Regions from separate parts of the Paraburkholderia sp. GAS333 genome, predicted to be linked through region 1. Evidence: riboswitches for the same ligand, from Rfam matches in the RefSeq annotation. Region 1 holds a riboswitch; the other holds the start of a gene.

Region 1 (10,740 bases):
CGTAGCCGGTGGCTTCGCTGTTAGCTGCATCGGCAGGCTCGGCCTTGGTGCCTTTACGTTTGAGCCACTCCATGAACTCCAGCACGTTCTGCCACTTGGACTGCGCCTGACGTTCGTCGAACGCGTCATACAGATACGCTTCGTAGTGAATCGCGTCCATCAGTTCGTCGAGCAGCGGGCCCGCTGCGTCCTTCTCCGCGCGATCGGTGAGGCGCTGCATGAAGTCGCAGAACACGCGCATCGGCTCGATCTGACGCGGCGACAGGCGCGCTTCGATCCCGCCCATGTACACCGCTTCGAACAGCGACACCTTCGCCTGACCCGCGAACGAGCCGAGCGCCTCGAGCGTCGTATTGCCGACGCCACGGCGCGGCGTGGTGATCGCACGGATGAACGCGGGGTCGTCGTTCGCATTGGCGATCAGGCGCAGATACGCACAGATATCCTTGATTTCGGCCTTGTCGAAGAACGACTGGCCGCCGGACAGCACATAGGGAATCCGCTCGCGACGCAGCACCTGCTCGAAAATACGCGCCTGGAAATTGCCGCGATACAGGATCGCGTAGTCGCGGAAATTCGCGCGCCGCTCGAACTTGTGCGCCGACAAACGGAACACGACCGACTCCGCTTCGTGCTCTTCGTCGTTACAGCCGGTGACGGTGATCGTGTCGCCCATGCCGTGTTCGGACCACAGCTTCTTCTCGAACAGCTTCGGGTTGTTCGCGATCACGTTATTCGCAGCGGTCAGAATGCGCACCGTCGAGCGGTAATTCTGTTCGAGCTTGATCAGATGCAGCTTCGGAAAATCCTTGCTCAGCTGGCCGAGATTTTCGAGCGTGGCGCCGCGCCAGCCGTAAATGGCCTGATCGTCGTCGCCCACCGCCGTGAACGCCGCGCGCTTGCCGGCCAGCAGCTTGACGAGTTCGTACTGGCACGCGTTGGTGTCCTGATACTCGTCGATCAGCAGATAACGCAGCTTGTTCTGCCAGCGGTCGCGCACCTGCTCATTCTTCTCGAAGAGTTCGGCGGGCAAGCGGATCAGATCGTCGAAATCGACCGCCTGATACGCGTGCAGCGTCGCCACGTAATTGCGGTAGACGATCGCGGCCTGATGCTCGTCCTCGGTCGCGGCAATCGCGATCGCCTGCTCCGGCATGATCATGCCGTTCTTCCACAGCGAGATGATCGACTGGATCTTGCGGATAAAACCCTTGTCCGTGGACCCGACCTGCTCCTGGATCATGCCGAAGCAGTCGTCGGAATCCATGATCGAGAACTGCGGCTTCAAGCCGACGTGTTCCGCCTCCTGCCGAAGAATCTGCACGCCGAGCGAGTGGAACGTACACACCGTCAACTGATTGACGGGCACCTTGCGGCCTTCCTTGCCGGGCGTGGTGAGCGTCTTGCCTTCGAGCAGCTTGCCCGCGCGCTCGCGCATTTCCAGCGCGGCCTTGTTCGTGAACGTGACGGCGGCGATGTGGCGCGGCTCGAAGCCTTTGGCTTCGATCAGGTGCGCGATTTTCTGCGTGATCACGCGCGTCTTGCCGCTGCCTGCGCCGGCGAGCACGAGACACGGACCGTCGAGATAACGGACCGCTTCATTTTGAGCGGGGTTCAGGCCTGCGGACATCGTCTGGATGGTGATGCGGTTGAAACTGCGGTTTGTGGGCGCGCCGGTGAGAAAAAACACCGGCCGAAGGCCCGGGGGCATGCTGCGCGCCGTCGGCCGGATCGGGTGCTCCGCAAGCGTGCGAAGGTGATCTGACCCGCCGCGAATCGCGCGAGAGGAGCGATGTTAACACGGATGCCAGGCCCGCACGCTGACGACACGTGTCCTCAAATAGGTGCGGTTAGCTGCATCTTCGAAGTCCGGCAAAGGCGGTCTTTCGAAACGAATCGCCGTGAAAAATGACACCTCTTTCCGTCGAATGGCGACGCGCATTAAGCGCCTTGGCCGCGAACGCCCACGACAGAAACCCCGCCGCCGACCGGCTCGCGCAGCCGCACCATACGCCAATCACCTGCCACGCGCCTGCCGCTCGCCCGTCAGGACATGCCACAATTACGGTGTTGCGCGCCGTCGCCGCGGTGGCAAAACGGCGCGCCGTTTCTGCAGGAAGACACGCATGTCCGCATCGCTGAAGATTGGATTGATGGGTTACGGTTTTGCTGGCGCGACCTTTCATGCGCCGGTGATCGCACATTGCGGACGCGCGAGCGTCGCCGCCATCGCGACCGGTCAGCCCGAGCGCGCGCTGGCCGATTATCCGCACGCAAAAATCGTCGCCGATCTCGACGCGCTGCTCGCGCTCGACGATATCGACTGCGTCGTGATCGCGACGCCCAACGACACCCACTTCGACCTCGCGCGCCGCACGCTCGAAGCCGGCAAGCACGTGGTGGTCGACAAACCGGTGACGCTAACCGCGGCCGAAGCCCACACGCTCGCGAACATCGCGCTCGCTCGCAGCAAATTGTTCGTGCCCTTTCACAACCGGCGCTGGGACGGCGATTTCCTGACCGTCCGCGATCTGCTTGCGCGCGTGGAACTGGGGCGCATCACGCAATACGAATCGCATTTCGACCGGTTCCGGCCGGAAGTGCGTCAGCGTTGGCGCGAAGAGGCGTCGCGTGGCGGCGGCTTGCTGTTCGACCTCGGGCCGCATCTGGTCGACCAGGCGCTGGCTCTGTTCGGCGCTCCGCAAACCGTATCGGCGACGGTGCGCACGCATCGCGACAACGCTAGCGCGCCGGACTACGTACACATTCAGCTTGGTTATGGCGAGTTCGAAGTGGTACTGCACGCGAGCGCGCTGACCGCGCTGGTCGCGCCGCGCTTTACGATCCACGGCACGCGGGGGAGCTATGTGAAATACGGGCTCGACACGCAGGAAGACCAGTTGAAAGCCGGTCTGCGTCCCGGCGATGAAGGCTTCGGCGCCGGCAACACGGCGGGCGTGCTGCGCGTGCTCGAAGGCGATCAGGAAGTGGAACGCGAAGTGCCGACGCGCAATGGCGACTACACGGGCTTCTATATCGCGCTGGCCGACGCCATTCAAAATGGCGTCGCGTTCCCGGTCACCGCTCAGGACGCCGTCGACGTGATGACCATCATCGAGTTGGCCGCGCGTAGTTCCGAAGAAGGCTGCCGCCTGCCGTTCGAGCGAATCCGCTGACATCGTTTTTTCCTGCGCGGCGCGGCGGGCTGTGTACCAAAAACAGCCCGCGCCGCAAGTGCCGCGCGGGCGCGTTTTACCTGACAAAAGAACAGCTACATGACAGGTACACAACGTTACAAAACATCCCGCCTGCGCCGTCAGCGCAAATCCGCCACCATCCGTTGCTACCCACGTAGCACCATCGAAGACAAAGATTTCCGGAGAAACCATGCCTCGAACTATCCGCGCGATTGCCGCGTGCGCTTTACTGACGTCACTTGCCGCCTGCGTCGTGCAGCAACCTGCACCGGCACCGCGTCCCAACCCGCAGCAGATCGCGGATCAGCGCCTGCATCAGGTGGACGGCCGGATCGACAACCTCGGTCGCCGGATCGATAACCACGTGAATCAGGGCTATTACCCGCCCCCGCAAGGCGGCGCGTTGCACCATCGTCTGGAAGTGATCCGCCAGGAAGCGCACGACATGGCCGCACAACACGGCGGCGGTCTTTCGTCCGAAGAGCAACGCGTGCTGAATCAGGAACTGGATAACGCGGCGCACGCCATCGGCGAGTAAACACGCGGGCGTTTCCATAACCTCTGCAACACCAGCGCGGGCATCACGTCCCGCGCTTTTTTTGGCGTGTAAAAACCGCTGCGCTTACTCCCACACGGCCTGCGGGCCTTCAATTGACAAGCCTCCGGCCGTCGCGTACATTCGCCGCACGCGTCGGGAGAGAGCGCTGGCCGCTGGATTTCGCAGGCCGCGCCGCCGAAGGGGCATACCCGCAAACTCTCAGGCAAAAGGACCGACCGCGTCGAAAAACCCGCTTCAATGCAGCACCGAGGCATCCGGTTTTTCGCACTCTGGAGAGCGGCAGTAGCCATCTGTATCGTCCAAACAGCGAACAGATTCAGGCAAGCTGCCCACCGAAGGGGCGCGCGTCTCACCGTGACGAATCAACGTTCCTGGCAACGTCGTCACGGCGGCGCAATCTCTCAGGTATCGAGGACAGAGGGGTCATGCAGAACCACGCTCGCAGGCATTCGGCCGCGAGGCGTAGCGCCGCATGGCCTTTTTTGTTTCGCGAGATGCCCGAGGCCCCATGACCGAACTCAAACACACCCCGCTCAACGCCACCCATCGTGCGCTCAACGCCCGCATGGTCGATTTCGGCGGCTGGGACATGCCCGTCAACTACGGCTCGCAGATCGACGAACATCGCGCCGTGCGCACCGACGCCGGCATGTTCGACGTCTCGCACATGTGCGTCGTCGACTTCATCGGCGAGCGCGTGCGTGCGTTCTTCGAATACGCGCTCGCCAACAACGTCGGCAAACTGCAAACGCCGGGCCGCGCTCTCTACTCGTGTCTGCTGAACCCGAATGGCGGCGTGGTCGACGATCTGATCGTCTATTACTTCGGCGAAGATCACTTCCGTGTCGTCGTGAACGCGGGCACTGCCGATAAAGACATCGCCTGGTTCGGCCAGCTCAACGCCGAAGGCGGCTTCGGCCTGACCATCACGCCGCGCCGCGATTACGCGATCGTCGCCGTGCAAGGCCCGAATGCGCGCGAAAAAGTCTGGCAAACCGTGCCGGCCGCTCGCGCCGCCACCGAAGCGCTCAAACCGTTCAACGCCGTCCGAATCGAAGAAACGCCGTTCGGCGAATTGACCGTCGCACGCACCGGCTACACCGGCGAAGACGGCTTCGAAATCATCGTCCCGGCGGATCACGTCGAAGCACTCTGGCAGGCATTGCAGGCCCAAGGCGTGCGCCCCGCCGGTCTCGGTGCGCGCGACACGCTGCGCCTCGAAGCCGGCATGAACCTCTACGGCCAGGACATGGACGACAACGTGTCGCCGCTCGACGCCGGTCTCGCATGGACCGTCGACCTGGCCTCGCCGCGCGACTTCGTCGGCAAGGCGAAGCTGGAAGCGAACGGTTCGCAGGCTGCGTTCGTCGGCCTGATCCTGCTGAAGGAAAACGGCAAGGCGGCGGGCGTGCTGCGTGCTCATCAGAAAGTCGTCACGCCGCACGGCGAAGGCGAAATCACCAGCGGCACGTTTTCGCCGACGATGCAGGAATCGATCGCCTTCGCGCGCGTGCCCAAAGGCGTGCAAGTGGGCGACACCGTTCACGTTCAGATTCGCGATAAGGCCGTACCCGCAAGCGTGGTAAAACTGCCATTCGTGCGCAACGGCAAGGTGCTGGCGGTTTAAGCAGCCCGCGCGTGCGTCCCTCAGAAAATTTTTTGCCTCGCAGATGAGGAGCCTGGCGGGTCAAATCGCCAGGCTTGGGACCTTCCCCATTTAAGTCACTACCGAATCACCGCATAGGAGCATCCGATGAGCATCCCGGCCGATCTGAAATACACCGAATCGCACGAGTGGGTCCGCACCGAAGCGGACGGCACGCTGACGGTCGGCATTACCGACCACGCGCAGGAAGCGCTCGGCGATATCGTCTTCTTCGAAGTCCAGGAACTGGGCAAGACCGTGACCGCCGGCGACACCGTCGCCGTCATCGAATCGGTGAAGGCCGCTTCCGATATCTACGCGCCGGTTTCGGGCGAGATCATCGAAGCGAACACGGCCGTGGCCGACACGCCCGATTCGGTCAACAGCACGCCGTACGAAAGCTGGCTCTTCAAGATCAAGCCGGCCGACGGCGCGACGCATGACCGTCTGATCGACGCCGACGCGTACTCGAAGTCGATCGGCGCCTGATTTACCTTTACGTTTAACCCGTCAGGTGCGGCGGGTTCTTCCTGAAACGCTGCAACAGGAAGGCAGCCGCACCGCCAGGAACACCCATGAAGCTCGAACACCCGGATCGTCTGATGAACCGCACTCCTCTCTCGCTCGCCGCGCTCGAAGTGCACGACGCCTTCGCCGAACGGCATATCGGCCCGGATTCGGCCGATCAGCAAGCGATGCTCGAAGCCCTCGGCTTCGCATCGCGCGCCGCGCTGATCGACGCCGTGATTCCGAAGACGATCCGCCGCACCGAAACGCTGCCGCTCGGTCCCTTCGCGCAACCCAGAAGCGAAGCCGAAGCGCTCGCCGCACTGCGCGAACTCGCGGACAAGAACCAGGTGTTCCGCTCGTACATCGGGCAGGGCTATTACAACGCGCACACCCCGACGGTGATTCTGCGCAACGTGCTGGAAAATCCGGCGTGGTACACCGCGTACACGCCGTATCAGCCGGAAATCTCGCAAGGCCGTCTGGAAGCGCTGCTGAATTTTCAGCAGATGGTCGTCGATCTGACGGGTCTCGCCATCTCGAACGCGTCGCTGCTCGACGAAGCCACCGCTGCGGCTGAAGCGATGACGCTGCTGCAACGCGTCGGCAAGTCGAAGTCGAACGTGTTCTTTGTCGCCGACGACGTGCTGCCGCAAACCATCGAAGTGGTGAAAACGCGCGCGACACCGATCGGCATCGAAGTGAAAGTGGGTCCCGCAGCAGAAGCCGCGAACGCGAATGCGTTCGGCGTGCTGTTGCAATACCCGGGCGTGAACGGCGACGTGCGCGACTACCGCGCGCTGACCGAAGCGATCCACGCAGCAGGCGGCCACGTGGTCGTCGCGGCGGATCTGCTCGCGCTGACCGTCCTCACGCCGCCGGGCGAATGGGGCGCGGACGTGGCCGTCGGCAATACGCAGCGCTTTGGCGTGCCGGTCGGTTTCGGCGGCCCGCATGCGGCTTACCTCGCCGTGCGCGACGAATTCAAGCGTCAGATGCCGGGCCGTCTGGTCGGCGTGACGGTCGATGCACAAGGCAACCCCGCGCTGCGTCTTGCGCTGCAAACGCGCGAACAGCATATCCGTCGCGAGAAGGCGACCTCGAACGTGTGTACCGCGCAGGCGCTGCTCGCGATCATGGCGAGCATGTATGCGGTTTATCACGGCCCGCACGGTCTGAAGACCATCGCGCTGCGCGTGAACCGCATCGCCGCGCTGCTCGCAGAAGGCGCGAAGCAACTCGGCTACACGCTGGTCAACGACACCTTCTTCGACACCCTCACGTTCGACACCGGCGCGCGCACCCAGGCGCTGCTCGACGCGGCCACCGCGAAGCGCATCAATCTGCGCCGCGTGAGCGCGACGCAAGTGGGCCTGTCGGTCGATGAAACCACGTCGCGCCGCGATCTCGCCGATCTGCTCGCCGTGTTCGCGCAGGCAGCTTTCTCGAGCGACGTGCCGCAAGTCGACGCACTCGACGCAAAGCTCGCGGCATCGAACACGGCTTCGGTGCCGGCCGCGCTCGAACGCACCAGTGCGTACCTCACGCATCATGTGTTCAACCGTCATCATTCTGAAACGGAAATGCTGCGCTATCTGCGCAGCCTGTCGGACAAGGACCTCGCACTCGACCGCTCGATGATCCCGCTCGGCTCGTGCACGATGAAGCTGAATGCGACATCGGAAATGTTGCCGGTCACGTGGCCCGAATTCGGCCAGATCCACCCGTTCGCACCGGCTGAGCAGACCGTCGGCTACCGCGAGATGATCGACCAGCTCGAAGAGATGCTGGTCGCGGCAACCGGCTATGCGGCCGTGTCGCTGCAACCGAATGCGGGCTCGCAAGGCGAGTACGCCGGTCTGCTGATCATCCACGCGTATCACGCGTCGCGCGGTGAAGGTCATCGCAACGTCTGCCTGATTCCCGCTTCGGCGCACGGCACGAACCCGGCATCGGCGCAAATGGCCGGTATGCAGGTCGTGGTCGTCGCGTGCGACGCGCAAGGCAACGTCGATATCGAAGACCTGAAGAAGAAAGCCGAACAGCACGCCGACAAACTGGCGGCGATCATGATCACGTACCCGTCCACGCACGGCGTGTTCGAGGGGAACGTGCGTGAAATCTGCGAGATCGTACACGCGCACGGCGGCCAGGTTTACGTCGACGGCGCGAACATGAACGCGATGGTCGGTCTGTGCGCGCCGGGCCAGTTCGGCGGCGACGTGTCGCATTTGAATCTGCACAAGACCTTCTGCATTCCGCACGGCGGCGGCGGACCGGGCGTCGGTCCGGTCGCAGTCGGCGCGCACCTCGCGCAATTCCTGCCGAACCAGATTTCGTCGGGCTACGAACGCGCGCCGAACGGTATCGGCGCAGTGTCGGGCGCACCGTACGGCTCGGCGTCGATTCTGCCGATCTCGTGGATGTACATCGCGATGATGGGCGCGAAGAACCTGACCGCCGCAACCGAGACCGCGATCCTCAACGCGAACTACGTCGCGAACAAACTCGCGCCGCATTACCCGGTGCTGTATTCGGGCCCCGGCGGCCTGGTCGCGCACGAGTGCATTCTCGATCTGCGTCCGATCAAGGAAACCAGCGGCATCAGCGTGGACGACGTCGCCAAGCGCCTCGCCGACTACGGCTTCCACGCGCCGACGATGAGCTTCCCGGTGCCGGGCACGCTGATGGTCGAGCCGACCGAATCGGAATCGAAGGAAGAACTCGACCGCTTCATCGAAGCGATGATCGCGATTCGCGACGAGATTCGCGCGGTCGAAGAAGGCCGCTCGGATCCCGAGGACAATCCGCTGAAGCACGCGCCGCACACGGCAGCGGTCGTGATCGCTAACGACTGGAAGCATGCGTATGCGCGCGAAACCGCCGCGTATCCGCTGAAGACGCTGATCGCGAAAAAGTACTGGCCGCCGGTTGGCCGCGCGGACAACGTGTACGGCGACCGCAATCTGTTCTGCTCGTGCGTGCCGATGTCCGACTACGAGTAAGCACAAGCACCGCCGCGCATCATCCGCTGCCGTGAAAGCGGTTGAAAAAGGACAATGTGCGGCGGCGCCCGCGATCCTGTCGCTGATGGGCGCAAACGGCTAACATCACACACCGAATCAGCCAAATTAGGAGTTTCGCATGGCGCGAAAGGTGCGATTGATGCAAAGCCGGGCGCACGCAGCGCGCGCCCGAACGTGGTGGCCGACCTGCACATTGCTGATGGCTGGCGCAGCCGCGCTGCTGCCGCTACAGCAGGCGCAAGCCGCAATGAATTTCTGCGCAGCGCCCGCGTTGCAAACCAGTGAACGCACGAACGCCGATCCCGGTGTGAAATTGCTGGTGAGCAACGTCCAGGCGCATCTGAACGAGCAGCCGCACGCGCAGGCAAAGCTGCACACGGAAGGCACGCTGCCGCACGAGGGCATCTACGATCAGAGCGTCGAGGCTGAGCAGGATCTCGATCTGCTGCGCGACGCCGCGCTTGCATGGCGCGCGACCAGCGACGACCGTTATCTGAAGCTCGTCGACCGTCTGCTGTATGCATGGGTCACCACCTATCAACCGAGCTTCAATCCGATCGACGAAACCCGTTTCGAGGGGCTGATTCTCGCGTACGACATGACCGCGAGCGCATTGCCCGTGAAAACGCGCAACGCGTCGATGGCGTTTCTGACGAAGCTCGCGAACGGCTACATCGCGCAGATCGACGCGCAGCCGCGTCCGCTGAAAGGCACGTTCCGCAACAACTGGCAGAGTCACCGTATCAAGCTGATCGCGATGGCCGCGTTCACGCTCGATAACCGCAAGATGATCAACGCGGCGCAGCGTCTGTTCGTCGAGCATATTGGCGACAACATCAACGCGGACGGCTCGACCATCGACTTCAGCGAACGCGACGCGCTGCATTACGTCACCTACGATCTGCAGCCGCTCGTCACGGCTGCGCTCGCCGCGCGCCGTCACAACCGCAACTGGTTGCAGGAGAAAGGCGCGAACGGCGCCACGTTGCTGGCCGCGCTCAACTGGCTCACGCCGTTCGCGACCGGCAAGCAGACTCACGAAGAATTCGTGCATTCGAGCGTTCCGTTCGATGCAAAACGTCGCGAGGCCGGCTTGCCTGGCTATTCGGGTCAATGGGACCCGAAGAACGCGACGGAACTGTTTCACCTGGCCGCGCGTCTCGATGGACGCTTTACGCCAGTCGCGCTGCAACTCGCACCCACGCCGCCTGCCTGGCTCGCCGTGTGTTTGCCGTTGCCGGCGCGCTAAACCTATTACTTTTCAGCAGGGAGCAGTCAATGGCAGTCAGCGTGTTCGATCTCTTCAAAATCGGCATTGGTCCGTCCAGTTCGCATACGGTTGGGCCGATGCGCGCTGCGCTGATGTTCGTGCAAGGGCTTGAACGCGACGCTCTGCTGGCTGCAACGGCTTCGGTGAAGGTCGATCTGTACGGCTCGCTCGGTGCAACGGGCAAGGGCCACGGCACGGATCGCGGCGTGATGCTCGGCCTGCTCGGCGACGCGCCCGATACGGTCGATCCCGACACCATCACGCAACGACTCGAAGCCGTGCGAGTGACGCGCAAGCTCGCGTTGCTCGGCACGCACGACGTGCCGTTCGTGCAGAAAGAGCACATTTCGTTTTACCGGCAGGCGTTGCCCGAGCATCCGAACGGCCTGAAGCTGCGCGCGTTCGACGCGCAAGGCGAGACCTTGCGTGAGGCGACGTATCTGTCGGTGGGCGGCGGTTTTGTCGTGACGGCCGGCGCGCCGAACACAAAGGTACTGAGCGCCGTCGATCAACTCCCCTACCCGTTTCGTACCGGC
Region 2 (10,740 bases), on a different contig from region 1:
GACATCAAGAGCGAAACGTGTCATGTCCGCGTCGTTGACGAGCAGCGGATAACTACGCTCGTAGTTCAGCTCGGCGTGCGCGCCGTACACGGCGGCCTGCGCATGAATCACTTCGATAATGCGGCGCTCCAGCGTTTCGCGCACCTCCGCGCGCAATGCGCGCACGGAAATCTTCATATGCGCTTCGCCAGGAATCACGTTCGACACTTCGCCCGCGTGAATCGAGCCGACCGTGATCACCGCCATGTCGAGTGGCGCGACGTTGCGCGACACGATGGTCTGCAACGCGAATACGATCGCCGCACACACCACGACAGGATCGACGCTCTTGTGCGGCATCGCGCCGTGACCGCCGTGCCCCGTTACGCGCACCGTCACCTGATCCGCCGACGCCATGAACGGCCCGGCGCGAAAACCAAGCTTGCCGGCCGGGAATCCCGGCATGTTGTGCATCGCGAACACTGCGTCGCACGGATGCTGTTTCAGCACGCCCTCTTCCAGCATGCGGCGCGCGCCCGCCAGTCCTTCTTCCGCGGGCTGGAAAATCAGGTTCAGCGTGCCGTTGAAGTTGCGCGTTGCGCCAGATGCGCGGCGGCGGCAAGTAGCATCGCGGTATGGCCGTCGTGACCGCATGCGTGCATCTTGCCGGGATGCACACTGGCGTACGGCAAACCGGTTTTCTCGGTGACCGGCAGCGCGTCCATGTCGGCGCGCAATCCGATATTGCGAGCGCCATCGCCTGCCTTCAGCGTGCCGACGAGACCGGTCGCGCCAAATCCGCGTTCGACGCTGTAGCCCCATTGCGTGAGGCGCTCCGCGATCAGATCGCTGGTCATGAACTCTTCGTAGCCGAGTTCGGGATGCGCATGGATCCGCTGGCGCAGCGCAATCATCTCGTCGCCGCGGGCGAGAATATCGGGAGTAGAGGTCATTCGCGCTGGGTCGCCTTGTTTCGAAAAGTGAACACGTAGCGCTAACGTAGCCTGTCAGAAAAAGGTCCGGGAGAGCTAGAATCGTGAACGCGTCAACCAAAAGTGAACACTTCGTCGCCGAAGGTTCGGCGTGCGGCGTGCCGCCTGCGCGCCCGGGCGTGCAGGTCGTCTGGCTGCCGCCGGATCCTGTTCAAGGAAAAGCATGAAACTGCACCACCTGCGAACCCTCGTCGCGATCGCCGAAGCTGGCGGCGTGCGTGGCGCGGCGCGCGCGTTGAACGCGTCGCCGGCTGCGATCACCAAGAATCTGCGGCAGCTCGAAGAAAGCGTGCAGATGTCGCTGGTTACCCGGACTTCGTCCGGTGTGACGCTCACTGAGAGTGGCCAGACGTTGCTGGTTCATGCGCGGCTGATGGTCGGTCAGCTCGCGCGTGCGCAGGAAGCAATGGATACGTTGCGCGGTGTCACGCACGGCAAACTCACGATCGCGGTGACGCCATGGATCGCGATGACGTTCCTGCCAGACGCCGTGACGCGCTTCTGCGAGCGTATGCCGAACATCCGCCTCGAATTTTTCGAGGGGTTGCTGTCCAATGCGAATCCGCGTTTGCGCGACGGCAGCCTCGATCTGTTCATTGGCCGCCCGACGCCGGGCGCATCGGGCACAGAATTCGACTGCCGCCTGCTGTTTTCGTCGACGTGTGCGTTGGTCACACGCGACCGGCATCCGCTCGCGAACGCCCGCTCGCTCGCTGATCTGGTCGATCTCGACTGGCTGTTGACGTGGGATCCGGAGACCGACACGCCCGGCTCCAACTCGATGTTCCACCGCTACAACGTCGCGACGCCGCGCAAGATTCACGTCACACATTCGTTGTCCATCGCGCTGTCGTTGCTTAGGAAAACGGATATGGTCAGCGTGTTTCCGTGGCCGCTGGTCGAGGTGACAGCGGCTCGCGAAGGACTGTGCGCAATCCCGCTGAGAGAGGACGTCGAAGACGCGATGGTTGGTGTGATTTACCGTAGCGGCCATCCGCTGAGCGCCGCGTCGACGTGCTTTCTGAATTGCATGATCGAGACGATTCGAGAGGGCGTCGCATCGACATCATCGGAGACGCAGCACGTTCTGCGATCGGTGGAATTGTTGATCTGATTTCGACCTGGCCTTGCCGACCCAAGTCTTTGACACGTGTGCAGTTGCTGTGTCACAGCGTCGATGCAAGGTCGCGGATCGACTCGCGCAGGACAAGTCCGGTGACGTGGCGATGCATACCCTGGTTCGCGTTCACGTCGGCAGCCGCCTTACTGCCCCAGGTAGGACTGAGCCGGGTATGTCAGACGTCCTGCGGCGCCGACCGGATCTCGCAGTCAAATAAGCGGGCATGTCTACACGCTTACAGGTGTTGATCATTTGAGAAATTGCGAATGGGTTTTGTCGACGGCGGATTCAACAGGTCGATGCAACATCTGAAATCTGCGTGAGCAGCGGAGAGGTTGCAAATCAACCATCGGGCCTTCTGGGGCAGGATGTCCCCGGCGGCTTCGAATTGCAGCCACTGCCACGTGCGCGTCGATCATTTTCTTCATGGCCCATTCCTGCCGATCAGGGATGAACGCCGCCGGCCAGGCCTGCCGTTCAGGCCTCGCCACCGTGAGACAGTTTCCGACTTCTTTTCAGCGGTTCAGCCAGCCGTGATATCGAATGTCTCGCTTATAGCCGACAAATGAGAACTCAAGAGCCAAGTCGACCTGTTAAAGCACTGACCGGAACGCTCGACTGCAACAGCAAACTCCTCTCATCAGACGTCAACAAGTAGTCCGGTCAGTCATACAGATCAGGCCACAGCACTTAGTTTCTTGAAATATACAGCATTGCTGTATATTATCGTCATGCGCTCTCCTGCGGGAGTCGACGAATTTCCAAGGTAGTTAAGGACTGGCATGTACACCAACGACCCCAAAGCTGTTGTCAAGCGATTCAATTACGAAGTAATCCGCGACGGCAATCGAGAAAGCTTCGAAGCACTCATGGCACCCGACTTCGTCAACTGGTCTGCGCCAAGTGAAGCGACGCGAGGCGCCGAAACCATGTGGGCGACATTTGCTTCGGTGTTGCGCCCAGCAATCGCGGGCCTGGAGGTCCGCATCCATGAGCAACTTTGCGACGGCGATAAGGTCACGACGCGAAAGTCGATCTCCGGCAAGCATGTTGGGACGCTGCTTGGCGCGGCGGCCACCGGCGAAAATATTTCCATCGACGTAATCGATATCGTCCGTATTCGGGACGGACAATACGTCGAACATTGGGGCGTGAATACGCTTGCAGCTGTCGTTGCGCGACTTCACAAACAGTGAGTGCACCCAACATGAGTCGAAGTGACGTCTCAACCGTCCGCGCCGATGACCCCGCATTCCTGGGCGAGTCAATTCGCGATGTCGTGAGCCGCCTCGTTAAGGTTGTCCGCGCGCAGAGTGGCACGCACTCGAACGCGCAGAACGAGACACTTTCGCTGCTGGAGCGGTCCGGCCCTGTCAGTATTTCAGCCTTGGCCGTGGCGAGGTCGGTGACACATCAAACGATGCGGCTGGTCGTCATGAAACTGGTCGAACAAGGGGTGGTAATCCTGCAACAGGACGCTGAAGACCGCCGCGCTTACGTCGTGGACCTGACCGACCAGGGACGCGCACAGATTGCGCATGACCGGTCTGCACGTTCGCAATGGCTGACAGAGCAACTGATAAAAAAGACGAGTCGTGAAGAGCGCGCGGCATTGGCAGTTGCCGTTCGAACCCTTCACAAGCTGGTTGACTGATCCGACCTCGCGGCGACTCCGTTGGAGCTAACCCGAAGTTGCCGGAGAGTTGGAAACAGGAGATGACAAGGAAGGTTGCTAGCAGCGATGACCGGTAGGTCGATACGGCAACCAGGATAGTCCGTCTGGCAGGGCGAAGAAATCATCCAGCGATTCAAAGGGACGCCGATGCACATTTGAGCTATAAAACGACAAGACGTCCTCCATATTTCGTAGAGCTTGTCGAGACTCGCGAGCCATTACCTCGATTGGATTGCAGGTCGGATCGCGGAAAAACATGGTTGCCCATTAATCTGGCTTGCCATCGAAACGTATCGTGGGTCATGTTCAGACGCGCGAGGCTCGACTCGCTCAAGATGAGCAATGTCGGCTCGCACGAGTGCCGACGCTCTCTCACTAGTCGAGCTCTCTCAAACTATCGTGCATGATCTCGATACGCTGCAAGTGATTACTGCCGTGCTCGAGCAGTCGCTGCGCAACCAGCGAGCAGATCAGATTCACGACTGCCGTCAGACCAATCAGGCTATCGAACAGCATCAGGCCGTCGGTCTGGCATCGGATAACCCATCGCGCCAGTTTCGCCGGTTTTCCCGCAATCACGTCGGACATGTAAAGGATGGGAACGCCCGCCTGCGCCAGCGCCGTAGCGATATGGCCGACAGCGGGCAGCCAAAAGCGTTGTTCGACGGTGTCGATGAACTTCACAACGACCGGCCGTCGAAAATGCACGGTTCGACGGATGTCGGCGATGTGAGCTGGGTCACGCCGACCGTGCAGTGCATGACGGCGTGCTTCGCTTTTGGGACGTCACCGCATTCGTGGCAGTGGGTCTCGCAAGGCAAAAGTGCACTGGCGCACAAGGGGATGACGCTGGCCGCGAAAACGATGGCCGCCACCGCACTCGAGCTATATACGAACCCTCTGCTGCTCGCGGCCGCGCGAACTGAGCTGATGGAGGGTCTGGCCGAATAGCTGTATGTGTGCCCGATCCCGGCAGAGGTGCAACCGCCGGTTCCCGGACGTGCCGCCTGATTTTGTAGGGCTGTCAAACCTCCCTCAATTTATCGGCGGAGTATCAGGCTCGGCAGCAAATGCGGGCCCACGTCGGCGGGCCCGCTCGATCTCGACGTGGAGGTCACGGGCGTGGTGGACAATCACACAGGAGGAGCATGGGGAGGCCGAATTCCGATGGGATTGTCCGTGTGGCTGCGCACCGGCGGCATCGACATTGCGGTGTGCTCGATCCGCACGCAGCTAATCGAACGCGATTCGCTGACAGGGCTGGGCATCGATCTCGACGGCAAGCGCCTCATCGTCGTGAAGTCCAGCAACCACTATCAGACCGGATTCCGGCCTGGATCGGACGCGCTCTGGCATGTGAATTCGCCGGGCGCGTTGCCCTCAGACTTCTCTTCCCTTCCCTACACGAAGCGCGATACGAACTACTACCCGCGCGTCCAGAATCCATGGGCGGAAGACGGCACGCCGCCCACCATTCTGTTCGGAGGCAAGACGGTGACGGCGAACTGACACCTGTTGCTCTGCACGGTCGTATTTTGTCCCGCTAAGCTATGCCCTTGGCAATGAGAATAGAGGGCGCTTGTGAAGTTGAGACAACTCGATTCGCTGCGTGCGGTCGCCGAGGCCGGCAGTCTTCATGAAGCCGCCCGGCGCCTGTTCCTGACGCAACCGGCAATCAGCCGCTCCATCCGCGAGCTGGAAGTCGAACTGGGCATGCAATTGCTCACCCGATCGGCGAATGGCGCCACGTTGACGCCATTCGCCCACCAGGTGCTGAAACGCGCGCTCGTCGTCCAGCGGGAAATCGGTCGCATCGCGGAAGATGCGCAGACAGCGCGTGGGGAACTCGGTGGCCGCCTGACGCTCGCGATCACCCCTCCTGCCTCTACCCGTGCGCTCGCCGACTCCCTGCTCGAACTCACGAACGCGCGCCCGGACGTCAAACTCGAAGTGATCGAATGGCGTGGCGCAAACATCTCGGACGGACTGCGAAACGGCACGATCGATGTAGCGATTTTCACGCAATATGGCGAACCTAAAAACGCGGCGTTCGAATGGACCAGGCTGTACGAGCTCGACGTGCAATTGACGATTGGGGCTTCATACCTGGGTAGCGAGTCTTTATCGATCGAGCAGATTCACGCGCTGCCGTGGCTTTTGCTCGATTCCCCGACCGATGAATCGAGCTTCGTGGCAACGCTATTCGGCGAGTACGGTATGCCGCCGCCGGAGCGGATAACGCGGTGTTCCTCGATGAACCTATACCTCGAACTGTCGATGCAGATGCAGGCGGTCGCGGTCTTTACGTCGCTGGCTACGCCGCTGCTATCGCAGCGTGCAAACGAGGGCATGCTCAAACTACTGCGGCTGACCGAGCCGACGCCGAAGGTCGGCATGTACCTCGCCTACTCCAGCGAGGAACTGCTGACCGCGACCGCCGAGGATTTCATCCGGCGCCTGCGCGCCAAGCTCGATGGCCGCGACGCGGGCCGCTTGCCGGCTGGCATTCCGTACGACGACAACCGGGTTAGCGCTCGCTAGTCACGAGATTGCCGTCATTTGCAGAGCGGCCGACAAGAACGTTGGCGCGCGGATGAGGCCATCTCGCACGATGCACAGGACATATGCCACGAGGCGATACCGCAGCACGCGCGGTATCGCCCAATCGACAGCGAGCGGCGATCATCGCATCACCGGCGGTAACGCCGCCCGATGGTGGCGCCACGCCGACCGACAACGTAGCGGGCCACACGACTCAGCGGCGCGGCCCTCTATACCGCGCTTGCGACGACCTGTGCCGTGGCGGCTGACAAGGTCCACCCCAGATGCCCGTGCCCGGTGTTATAGAACACGCCAGGCCGTTTGCCTCGTCCCACCTTGGGCAACATGCTCGGCATCATCGGCCGCAGACCTGCCCACGGAATGACGCGCGAAGTCGACACCTCGGGAAAATGCCGACGCGTCCAGTCCACCAGCGGAGCAATCCGGTCCGAACGAATGTCGCGGTTAAAGCCGTTGATTTCAGCCGTACCGGCCACCCGAAAACGATCCGCACCGAGCCGGCTCGTGACAATCTTCGCGCTATCGTCAAGCAGACTCACCCATGGCGCGCGCTGCTGACTCGTCTCGTCGTCGAGACAGACGGTGATCGAGTAGCCCTTCACGGGGTAGATATTCACGTGGTCCCCTAGCATCGACGCAAACTCGCGGCTCTTCACACCCGCACACACCACGATCCGTTCGAACGTGAAGCACTGTGACTCGCCTTCGAGATTGACCATTAGCGAGAAGCGTCTGTCAGCGGCTGGCTCGATCGACGTGATCTCCGCGTCGTAGTGAAATTCGACGCCCTTCCGCGCGCATGCTTCAGCAAGGCCGCGCGTGAATTTGTGAATATCACCGGTCGAATCAGACGGGGTAAAGAAGCCACCGAAGAAGTCGCCATGCAGCGTAGGTTCGATTCGTTGCAGTTCACTTGCGCTCACCGCGCTGCGGTCGAGTCCACCTTCGCGCAGCATTTCGTTGACCTTGCTGGCGGCGTCGAATTCCTTTTGCGTCTTGTAGATATGCAGAATGCCGCGCCGCTCCAGATCGAAGTCGATGCCTTCTTTTTCGGCGATCGAAAACAGATGCTCTCGTGCGGCGATCGCGAGCCGTACGGTTTCGACCGTGTTGGCGCGGTAATGCGGAATCTGCCGCAGGAACTCGCCCATCCACGAATACTTGTGCCATGTGGGCGTGGGGTTGAGCAATAGCGGCGCGTCGCGCGTAAGCATCCAGCGCAACCCTTTTATGACGGTGGCGGCACTGTTCCAGACTTCCGCATTACTCGCAGACAACTGACCGCCATTCGCGAACGAAGTCTCCATCGCCGCATAGCGATGGCGTTCGAATACGGTGACGTGGTGGCCGAGCTGCGCGAGGGCGTGAGCCGTGGTGACGCCGGTAATGCCGGCGCCGATGATGGCGATTCGTGACATGACATGGTCCAGAGTAGTTGAGCATCACCGGTGTCGATTTCATATCGAAACCGGCGCTGATGCCCCATCTGTCCATGTACCTGAGAGTTTCTTCCCAGCGTTTTTTCGACGGCATGCGAGCCGTGGAAGCCGGGAATCCCCTTCGGTGGGCGCGCATGGCACCGCTCTCCAGATGTTCTCGCGGTGCGGTCCTTTTGCCTGAGAGTTTCCGGGGCGGTTGCTCCGTCGGCGTCGTCACGGCCTCTGACGATCTCTCCCGCACTGCATGACTGAACGGTTCGACAATACCGTGTCAAATTTTTTACCGCAAGTATTTCGTGGATCGCAATGCGTGCGCGGTGCTCATGTCTGCGCATTGAAATCACCGGATCGCCAACCGGTATTCCCAAGATTGATCGATCGCGTTTCCAGGATTGGCGTGAGTACACCCTTCAATGTCGAGGCGATGGTCGTCACCTCGCGATGCGCACTGAGTCATCATTCTTTCATGGGTTCACTCCAAATTTACACCCTTAAGTGGGTCAGTTCTGCGTGAACATCAACAGTCCGACTTGCTGGAAAAAGAGCCTCAGCGTCGACGACAGTTATCGGAAGGATTGCAGTCACTTGAGTGACTTCGTGTCGTCAATGCTGAATGGCGGAAATTGGCCGACTGCTATACGACCAAAGGCTCATTGTGACCAGGTGAATCGAGGTCCAATAATAAAAAAAGCAGTGAGACCAGTAAGCCAGAGTTCGACTCTGCATCGCGACGGCGTTCATTAGCGAATGAACTGAAAACCGGCTCCTGCCGAGGGCGACAGTTTGCTTCGTTTACTGCCCCATTTCGCTTGCTGCCCTGCAACGCGTCATCGCTTTCTGATCGTGTTGCCTCGAGTATGAGTCTGGACGAATGCGGTCACCAGTCTCTGACAAACCCGCCTACAAAAATCCGCATACCGTCTGACAGTGTGTTCAGTTGGGAGAACCAGCCATGTATCGGTGGACCAAGAGACTGGTGCGAGCGCTCTGCCTGGCGCTCGCCGCGATACTGATGATGGGTTCGATCGATGCAGTCGCCCAGGACCAGGCGGCGAAACCCACATTTAAACCCGAGGAAATCGAAGCACTGGTTGCACCGATCGCCCTTTATCCGGACTCCGTGCTGTCGCAGGTACTGATGGCCTCGACTTATCCGCTGGAGATCGTGCACGCCGCGCGCTGGGTCAAGGCCAATCCGAAACTCAAGGGCGATGAGGCGGTGAAAGCGGTACAGGACCAGTCGTGGGATGTCAGTGTGAAATCACTGGTCGCATTTCCGCAGGTGCTCGAACCGATGAACGACAAACTCGACTGGACCCAGAAGCTTGGCGACGCATTCCTCGCCCAGGAGAAGGACGTCCTCGCTGCCGTGCAGCGCTTGCGCGCGCGGGCGCAGGAATCGGGCAACCTGAAGTCCAATGAGCAACAGAACGTCAGCGTCGAGCCAGCGCCGGCGGGCGCCCAGGCAACGCAGACGATCGTGAAGATCGAACCGGCGAATCCGCAAGTCATCTACGTGCCGGCCTACAACCCGACTGTCGTGTACGGCACATGGAGCTATCCAAGCTATCCGCCGTACTACTGGCCGCCGGCACCCGCCTATTACCCCGGGGCCGCGCTCGCCACGGGCCTCGCCTGGGGCGTCGGACTGGCCGCCGCAGGCGCCATCTTCGGCAACTGCAACTGGGGCGGCGGCGACGTCAATATCAACGTCAACAAGGCCGCCAATATCGATCGCAATTTCGATCGCAGCAAGGTTCAGGGCGGCAAGTGGCAGCATGATGCAAGCCATCGCCAGGGGGTTGCCTATCGCGACAATGCGTCTCGTGAAAAATATTCGAGAAACGTCTCCGGCTCCGATGCACGGGGTGATTTCCGTGGTCGAAATGGCGACGCGGGTGATCGGGGTGATCGCGGTAACGCAGGCAATCGCGGAAACGGACGCGATAACGGTGGCGTGGGCGATCGCAACAATGGCGGTGCAGGCGATCGCAACGGCGGTCGGGGTAACGCCGGGGTCAGCGACCGCGCGAGTACACGAAACAACGCAGGCGGAGCCAACCGCAACGGTGGCGCAAACCAGGCCGGCATAGCTGACCGTGCCGGTGGCGGCAACGCAGCCGGCAACGGAAACCGGGCCGGCGCAGCCAACAATGCCAGCGTCGGCAATCGCTCCGCGGCGTCCGCACGGCCCAGTACCGGAGGCGGCAACCGCGACGGAGCCTTCCAGGGTGTCGGCGGCGGTGGCCGTTCACAGCAGGACTTCAACCGCGGCCGATCCAGCGCGCAGTCGTCGAATTTCAGCCGGCCGAGTGGTGGCGGCGGTGGCATGCGGGCGGGTGGCGGTGGCGGACGCGGCAGGCGCTAAGGAGACATCAGCATGAAGTCATCACTACGATCTCTGGCGGGCCGCCTGATCTCGCTCGGCGCCGGAGCCGCGCTTGTTCTGACGCTCTGCGTCGGCGCACCCGGTACGGCCTACGCGCAGAAGCACTTCGAATCGCCCCAGGAAGCGATGACCGCATTTGGCAACGCGGTCGCCGGCAGCGACGAAGCAGGCCTGAAGGTCTTGCTCGGCGACCGGTTTCGCGACCTCATTCCGCCGGTCGGTTCGGACATTCGCAGCCGCTTCCTGACCGCCTGGGAGGACTCGCACACGATTCAGACTGTCGACGACGACCATGCCGACATCGCCGTCGGCAACGATGGTTGGACACTCCCCATCCCTTTGGTGAAATCGGCGCAAGGCTGGCATTTCGACACGCGCGCCGGCGTCGAGGAGATGCGCCTGCGCCGCATTGGGCGCAACGAGCTGGCCGTCATCCAGACGATGCTGGCCGTCTACGATGCGCAGCGCGAATACGCGCAAGTGGATCACGACGGCAGCGGCGTCCTCGCTTATGCCAGGAAGTTATCGAGTTCGCCCGGCAAACGGGACGGCCTCTACTGGCCCACCGGCCCGGACGATCCGCC

What was found. Region 1 has a riboswitch for glycine ahead of gcvT (glycine cleavage system aminomethyltransferase GcvT). Riboswitches for the same ligand answer to the same signal wherever they lie in the genome.
Region 2: another riboswitch for glycine. It lies ahead of ABH945_RS22655 (D-amino acid dehydrogenase); the one in region 1 lies ahead of gcvT (glycine cleavage system aminomethyltransferase GcvT).

The regions. Positions count from the first base shown of each region.
Region 1 covers NZ_JBNDKS010000002.1:173,531-184,270, forward strand. Annotated here, with positions in the region: gene ABH945_RS10020 (UvrD-helicase domain-containing protein) at 1-1,630, opposite strand, end outside; gene ABH945_RS10025 (oxidoreductase) at 2,127-3,176, shown strand; gene ABH945_RS10030 (hypothetical protein) at 3,388-3,735, shown strand; glycine riboswitch at 3,880-3,980, shown strand; glycine riboswitch at 4,016-4,184, shown strand; gene gcvT (glycine cleavage system aminomethyltransferase GcvT) at 4,265-5,383, shown strand; gene gcvH (glycine cleavage system protein GcvH) at 5,510-5,890, shown strand; gene gcvP (aminomethyl-transferring glycine dehydrogenase) at 5,977-8,913, shown strand; gene ABH945_RS10050 (alginate lyase family protein) at 9,053-10,183, shown strand; gene ABH945_RS10055 (L-serine ammonia-lyase) at 10,213-10,740, shown strand, end outside.
Region 2 covers NZ_JBNDKS010000004.1:131,701-142,440, reverse strand. Annotated here, with positions in the region: partial or broken gene ABH945_RS22700 (M20 aminoacylase family protein) at 1-932, opposite strand, end outside; gene ABH945_RS22695 (LysR family transcriptional regulator) at 1,135-2,085, shown strand; gene ABH945_RS22690 (hypothetical protein) at 2,340-2,519, opposite strand; gene ABH945_RS22685 (ester cyclase) at 2,874-3,287, shown strand; gene ABH945_RS22680 (MarR family winged helix-turn-helix transcriptional regulator) at 3,299-3,745, shown strand; gene ABH945_RS22675 (hypothetical protein) at 4,142-4,450, opposite strand; gene ABH945_RS22670 (hypothetical protein) at 4,469-4,717, shown strand; gene ABH945_RS22665 (MlrC C-terminal domain-containing protein) at 4,805-5,275, shown strand; gene ABH945_RS22660 (LysR family transcriptional regulator) at 5,348-6,307, shown strand; gene ABH945_RS22655 (D-amino acid dehydrogenase) at 6,538-7,746, opposite strand; glycine riboswitch at 7,923-8,015, opposite strand; gene ABH945_RS22650 (DUF3300 domain-containing protein) at 8,720-10,135, shown strand; gene ABH945_RS22645 (DUF2950 domain-containing protein) at 10,148-10,740, shown strand, end outside.